One region of the Pseudarthrobacter quantipunctorum genome, then DNA from elsewhere that is predicted to be linked to it. Evidence: riboswitches for the same ligand, from Rfam matches in the RefSeq annotation. Region 1 holds a riboswitch; each other region holds the start of a gene.
What was found. A riboswitch is a leader RNA that binds a small molecule or an ion and turns the genes downstream of it on or off. The one in region 1 is predicted to bind cyclic di-AMP.
Positions count from the first base shown of each region.

Region 2: it holds a riboswitch for cyclic di-AMP, as region 1 does, so the genes downstream of both, WHH00_RS08310 (LysM peptidoglycan-binding domain-containing protein) here and WHH00_RS14795 (C40 family peptidase) in region 1, are expected to answer to the same signal.
Region 3: it holds a riboswitch for cyclic di-AMP, as region 1 does, so the genes downstream of both, WHH00_RS15360 (hypothetical protein) here and WHH00_RS14795 (C40 family peptidase) in region 1, are expected to answer to the same signal.

Region 1 covers NZ_CP148033.1:3,263,460-3,265,716, forward strand. The annotation lists gene WHH00_RS14790 (NlpC/P60 family protein) at 1-207, opposite strand, end outside; gene WHH00_RS14795 (C40 family peptidase) at 366-1,061, opposite strand; cyclic di-AMP (ydaO/yuaA leader) riboswitch at 1,132-1,305, opposite strand; gene WHH00_RS14800 (M23 family metallopeptidase) at 1,442-2,257, opposite strand, start outside.
Region 2 covers NZ_CP148033.1:1,802,876-1,805,132, reverse strand. The annotation lists gene WHH00_RS08315 (dienelactone hydrolase family protein) at 47-1,027, opposite strand; cyclic di-AMP (ydaO/yuaA leader) riboswitch at 1,302-1,503, shown strand; gene WHH00_RS08310 (LysM peptidoglycan-binding domain-containing protein) at 1,507-2,257, shown strand, end outside.
Region 3 covers NZ_CP148033.1:3,394,359-3,396,615, forward strand. The annotation lists gene WHH00_RS15355 (ATP-binding protein) at 1-988, shown strand, start outside; cyclic di-AMP (ydaO/yuaA leader) riboswitch at 1,085-1,246, shown strand; gene WHH00_RS15360 (hypothetical protein) at 1,252-1,965, shown strand; gene WHH00_RS15365 (glyoxalase superfamily protein) at 1,962-2,257, opposite strand, start outside.

The DNA.
Region 1 (2,257 bases):
GGACGCGGGGGCGGAGTCGCGCTGGACGCTGGAGTCAGCTGCGTTTGCAGCGATGCCGCTGGTCAGCACCAGGCCGGAAGCGGCGGCGATAACCGCTGCCTGGCGGCCCATGCCACCGGCGTTGCCGCCAACAGCCTTGGCAATAACAGCGATTGAGTTGGTCTTGGTGACTTCGGCGCGATGCCGTGCGGTGGCACGAGTAGTCATCAGTTCTCTCTTTCGTTTTCCTCAGGCCGTTGTGGGCACCAAGGGTCTGGGCGTGCCGGCATCTTGGGGGTACGCCGGCAGGCCCCGAACGGGGATGTGGTGTGTGTGGAAAGCGTGATGGAGCAAAGAAATAGCTCTTGGGCCCGAAGGCCCAAGAACTATTTGTTGATCGTGAAGAAGGCGGAGCTTCCGGTGGCGGCTACCGAGTGGAGGAGCGTGCCCTGGGAGGGGTTGAGCGCGCTAATCATCATGCCGTTGCCCACGTAGATGCCCACGTGCGCGCCACCGTTCTGCATGACCAGGTCGCCCGGCTGCGGAGTGGAGGTGGGCGTCATTGCCGTCCAGGCGTTGACGCGCGGGATGCTGATGCCGGCCTGGGCGTAGACCCACTGGGTGAATCCGGAGCAATCCCAGCCGTTGGGAGTGGTGCCTCCCCAGACGTAGGGACGGCCGATGCCGGTGTATGCGAGTGCGGCAATGCCGGAGGTGGAGGCCGAGGAAACCGTCTCGGCCAGCTTCTCCGCTGCAGCTTCGGGAGCCGTTGCGGTGGAGGCCGTCCGGGTAGCGGCGGCAGCGCGGTCCTCGGAATCGGTGGACTGCGCCCGCACCGGGGCCGGCTTCGGTGCGGCGGTGGTCTTCACCACGGGGCGCTCGAAGGAGACGGTGGCGGTGGGTGCTGCAGTCACTGCCAGGGCGGACTGGGCCGACCCGGACTCGGTGGAAGCGGAAACGCCGGCGGTGGTGTCCGCGGCGTTGGCAGGCAGGCCCATGCTGAGGATGAGACCGGAAGCAGCTGCGATAACCGCAGCCTGGCGACCTACTGTCCCGGCATTGGCACTAACAGCCTTGGACACGGTGTCCAAGGGGTTGGTACGAACCGTTTGCGCACGGTGGCGCGCAGAATGATGGCGTGAAGACACGAAGGTAGCCTCTCCCAATGCCTGCGAGGTGAGCTGTCGGATTCGGATGGGAGTCACCCGGCCGCGCGTCTTCCAAGGAAGCTTTGCGACTTAACCCCAAGGCCTTCGCTTAAGCAAAGACCAAAATTGGTTCCCCCGCCCCTGCCAGACGATGAAATGCGAACGGACCTTGAGCGGTGGCAGAGCTAGGCAATCCGCACAAGAGCGTCAACTTCGGAAAAGTTGACGCGAGTTAGACGGTACAGCAGTTTTCGTTGAATGTCACATTCAGGTCACGGCGGGTCACGATGATTCGATAGCAAACCATCATTTGACTAGAGCCAGCCCGTGGGATCGACGACTTCACCGTTGACCTGGACCTCGAAGTGGAGGTGGCAGCCGGTGGAAGCGCCCGTGGTTCCGCTGAGGGCCAGGACATCGCCCCGGGAGACCGTCTGGCCCTCGGTGACGCTGAAGGACGAGAGGTGGTTGTACGTGGTTTCCAGGCCGTTGCCGTGGTCCACGACAACGCGGTTTCCACCGCCGTACTGGTGCCAGCCCACGAACGTCACGGTGCCGGTGGCAGCCGCCAGGACCGAGGTGCCGCACTGGGCCACGTAGTCCTGGCCGCGGTGGAAGTCACCGGCGCCGCCGGTGATGGGGCTGACCCGGTAACCGAACGGGGAGGCTGTGGAGAGCGCGGCCAGCGGGGCCCCGAGGCTTCCGGCCGAGGCTGCACGGGACACCGAACCTGCGGACTGGGCGCTGAGCAACTGCTTCAGCTTGCCATCAGGGTCCGCTTGGGTCACCACGGCAGAGCGGCTGAAGTCGATCTGGGCGCCGGCCTCGGCGGATACCTGCGGCTGCGGGGTAACTGCTGACGCTGCCACCGGAGTAACGCCGCTTGCGTTGTCGGTTGCCATGACGGGGCTTGTTGCCGGAACGGTGACGGTCAACACCAGGCCGGTGGCGGCAAGTGCGATTCCCGCCTTCTGGCCGATCCCGCTGGCGGCGGCGAATTCGGTGATCTGCCGGAAGGGTCCTCGACGGCGGCGCGCATCACGGTGCGGATCGCGGGGGCGTTCCGTGGTGACGACCTCGACAACGCGCGGCGTTGAAACGGGAGACGCCGCGCGGCGGCGCCCCTTGGG
Region 2 (2,257 bases), 1.5 Mb from region 1:
AGCGGAGGAAGTTCAGTTTCGCCGAACAGGGCCGGGACGCGGGTTTTTACAGGTGCTGGTCAAACCAGGCAAGGGTGTCGTTCCACGCGGCCGTGGCCTGGGCTTCGTTGTAGCGGTCGCCGGTGTCGTTGTGGAAGGCATGGTCCACGCCGGGGTAGACCGTGAGCTGGTGGACAACGCCGGAGGCTGCCAGCGCATCCTTGAGTGCAGGCATAGGGCCAGTGATGCGCTGGTCCAGTTCAGCGTAGACGCCGAAAACGGCTGCCTTGATGTCCGGCACTTTGGCCAGGTCCGGGGCGGGCCCGTAAAACGCCGCGGTGGCTTTCAGCCCGTCCAGTTCCGCTGCCGCCTGCCAGGTGATGCCGCCACCGAAGCAATAGCCGGTCATGGCGATGCGTCCGCCATCCACAAAGTCCTGGGCCTGGAGATACTCCAGGGCTGCTGCGAAGTCGGCCACGTGCCGCTGGGCGCCGGCCTGGGTGAGGGCACCGGGTACGGCGTCGCGGTCCATTCCGGCCGTCCCGCCTTCACGGCTGAGCAGGTCAAGCGCGAGGGCGGCGTACCCCTCCTTCGCGAAGCGGCGGGCCACGTCTTCGATGTGGGGCGTCAGTCCGCGGTTCTCGTGGCAGATCAGCACGGCAGGACTGCGACCGTCCCGCTCCGGCCTGGCCAGGTAGGCACTGACGGAGGCGCCGCCGGACGGAAACTGGACGGACGCCGTCGTCAATCCTGGCGCCCCCTCCGGAACGGAGAGCGGGCTCTTTGCCCCGGGGACCGCACCCGATCCCGCAGTCCCGAGGGTCCCGGCAGCGGACGTAGGGGACGGTTCCGGGGTGGGCATGGGATCGGTGCTCCGCGGCACCTCGCTGGGGGTACAGCCCACCAGCAGCATCGCCGCCGACGCTGCCGCCATGCTGCCGGTAATGAAGGCAACCCGCCGGGTAAAGGTGCGCTGGCTCAGCGCGCCGGACTTGTAATCGTCGAAGAATTCCTCAATCAGGTATCTCTCATACTTGCCAAGCTGCATCACAATGCCTCCTCGTGGGGTGCCGAACATACTCCTCCCCCGGGCACGTGAAGAACAAGGTCGCCGGGCGGGCTCGGTCCCACCTTAACGTCTTTGTGATAAATAACACGTCCCAAAAAATCGGCGCGCCTGCCCGTCCGGGCTGGACCGCCGTGGCACTGGGAAATCCAGTTGATTGCGTAATCGAGAGCCGCGCCTCGCATGTTATCTAAATGTGACAATGGGTGGTAAGTCGGGTTATGGTCTTCAGGTGTCCCTCCCAGACGGGACATTCCCCGTCAGAATGCCGAGCCCTGCCACTGACCCGGGAACCAACGCTTTCCAGCTGGCAGGGACGGGGGAACCAAGTTTCCGCGGCCTTTTGAAGGCCTTGGGGTTAAGTCGATAGCGCGTCCGTTCCATTCGGAGGTGTTGCCGGCCGGGTATCTCCAACCCGAACCCGACAGCTCACCCCGCAGGCATGGGAGAGGCGATCAACTGTGTCAAAAAATTCCATCACTGCCCGTCACCGTGCAACCCCGGCCCGCTCCATCGTGATCGAAGGACTGTCTGTTTCGGCCAAGTCCCTGGGCCGTCCGGCTCTCGCCGTGGCAGCAGCCTCCGGCATTGCCTTCGGCGTCGGCGCCCCGGCCCACGCCGGTGTGAACGGTCCGGACACCACCGAGACCGCTAGCGTCCAGGCTTACGCCGCCCCTGCTCCGGCAGCCGCAGCCCCCGCCGCAGCAGCCGGCACCACCCACACGGTTGTATCGGGCGACACCCTTGGTGCCATTGCGTCGCTCCACGGTGTCAGCCTGAATGACGTCCTGTCAGCCAACGGGCTCTCGGTTTCCACCATCATCTACCCGGGCGACCAGATCCAGATTCCTGCCGCCGGTTCCGCTCCGGCTGCGCCCTACGTTGCACCGGCCTACGTTGCACCTGCTGCAGCACCGGCACCGGTCCAGACCGCTGCTGTTACCACCCCGGCGAACACCGGCATGAACATGTCCTACGCGTCCGCACCGGTTGCAGCCACCGGCAGCGGCGCCGGAGCAGCCATCCTGGCCAACGCCTACGGCCAGGTGGGCCAGATCCAGGACTGCACCGCGATGGTGGAGAAGGCCCTGCGCACGGTCGGCAAGTCCGTCGGCGACCTTGCCCCCGGCCAGTTCTACCAGTACGGCACCACCGTGGGCACCCCCGCCCCCGGCGACCTGGTGATCACCGCCGGCCACGTTGGCGTTTACG
Region 3 (2,257 bases), 130 kb from region 1:
CTTCGTCTCCCTGGGCGGCCTGCTGCTTGTCGGATTGGTGGGAACTGTCCTGATCCGCCGCACCATGAAACCCCTCGAGCAGCTTTCCGAGGTTGCCACCCGCGTCTCCAGGCTGCCCTTGGATGCCGGCGAGGTGGCGCTTGCCGTGCGCGTGCCGCCGTCGAACTCCAATCCCGGTACGGAGGTTGGAAGCGTGGGCCATGCCCTGAACCTCATGCTGGACAACGTGGCCAACGCGCTGCAGGCGCGGCAGAAGAGTGAAACCAAGGTCCGGCAGTTTGTGGCCGACGCTTCCCATGAGCTCCGCACGCCGCTGACCGCCATCCGCGGGTACACCGAACTGATGCGGATGACGGAAAACTTCACTCCGGACGGGGAGAAGTCGCTGGCGAGGGTTCAAAGCCAGTCCCAGCGGATGACCGCTCTGGTGGAGGACCTGCTGCTGCTGGCGCGCCTTGATGAGGGCCAGCCCTTGAAGCTCAGCGAGGTGGACCTGAACCAGCTGGTGGTGGAAGGCGTCAGCGACGAAAAGGTCATGGCGCCCGGCCATACCTGGCGGCTGGAGCTTCCCGACGAACCAGTCGTGGTGAACGGCGACCCGTCCCAGCTGCGGCAGGTGCTGATGAACCTGCTGTCCAACGCCCGCAAGCACACACCGCCGGGAACCACGGTGGTCACCGGGGTCGGGAAGACGGCGGAGGGCGCCGCGGTGGTGACGGTAACGGACGACGGCGGCGGCATTCCACCCGAGTTCCTGGACCAGGTTTTCGCGCGGTTCGCCCGCGCAGACGCGGCCCGGGCAGGCACCGCCGGCGGACCGGGCGCACCTGCCGCTGAAGGAACCAGCGGCCTGGGCCTCTCAATCGTCGAATCCATTGTCGAGGCCCATGGGGGCAAGGTCACGGTGACATCACAGCCTGGCCGCACCCAGTTTGCCCTGCAACTCCCCCTCCCGCAGCGGATGCCGCAAGGCGGCGCGCCGTCGTAGTGATCCCTGTTACCAAAATGTGACTTAAGGCCTCAACTCCTGTACCGTCGATTGGGTGCGGTTCCCGTTCGGGCCGCATATCCGGATGACGCCAAGCTCTGCCGCTTCCCGGATTCCGCTTGAGCATAGGCAGAGGCGGGGGACCCAGAAGTCCCGGGCACGCAATTGCCCTTGGGGTTAAGCCACTGCGTGATTTTCCGTGTGGCCGGATGCCCTCATCCGAACCCGACAGCTAACTCCGCAGGTGTGAGAGGCGATCCATCATGTCTAAGTTCCTTACTAAAGCACGCCCGAAACCAGGCCACGACGCCCGTGCACCGCGCACGCCAGGCAAAATTCCTTCCTTCGGCCAGCGCGCCGCCATCCTCGCAACGTCCTGCGCCCTCCTTGTCGGCGTTGGGGCAGCAGGCCAGGCCACCGACACCGCAGTGCAGGTTCAAGCCACAGAAACGCAGGCCGTTGAGGCCCAGTCGAAGCTGAGCATCGAGAAGAGCGAAATCCAGGAAAACCCTGCTCCGGCGCCTGCAGCAGAGCCCATCAACGTTGTCCCGCAGGCGGCCGAGCCGGCCCCGGCTCCCGCCGCTGAGCCCGCACCGGCACCCGCCCCGGAGCCTGAACCCGCGCCGGCACCTGCCCCCGCTCCCGAGCCGGCACCGGTCGCCGCCGTCAACGACCCCGCGGGTGCCCAGGCCTACGCTGCCGGCCAGTTGGCCTCCTACGGCTGGGCCCCTGACCAGATGCAGTGCCTGCAGACCCTGTGGACCAAGGAATCAGACTGGACCACCACGGCCACCAACCCGAGCAGCGGCGCCTACGGCATTGTGCAGTCCCTGCCGGCCGAGAAGATGGCCAGCGCCGGCGCCGACTACCTCACCAATTACCGTACGCAGATCAACTGGGGCCTGAACTACATCCAGGAGCGCTACCAGTCCCCGTGTGGAGCACTGAACTTCCACTACGCCAACAACTGGTACTAAACAGAAGCGGCTTCGCCCTGGCGGTCCGGTACGTCCCTGCCGGGGATGTACTGGACCGCCCAGCGGTTGCCGTCAGGATCGGCGAAGTACACAAAGTGGCCCCAGTCCTGCACGTCCACGTCACTGACGTCCACCCCGTTGGCCTTGAGCTGCCGGTGCGCAGCCTGGATGTCAGAGACCACAAGCTGCAGGTTCGAACCGGTGCCAGGGGGAGCATCCGTGAGGCCTTCCCCGATGCAGATGGAGCAGGCTGAGCCCGGCGGCGTCAGCTGAACGAACCTGATGGAGCTGC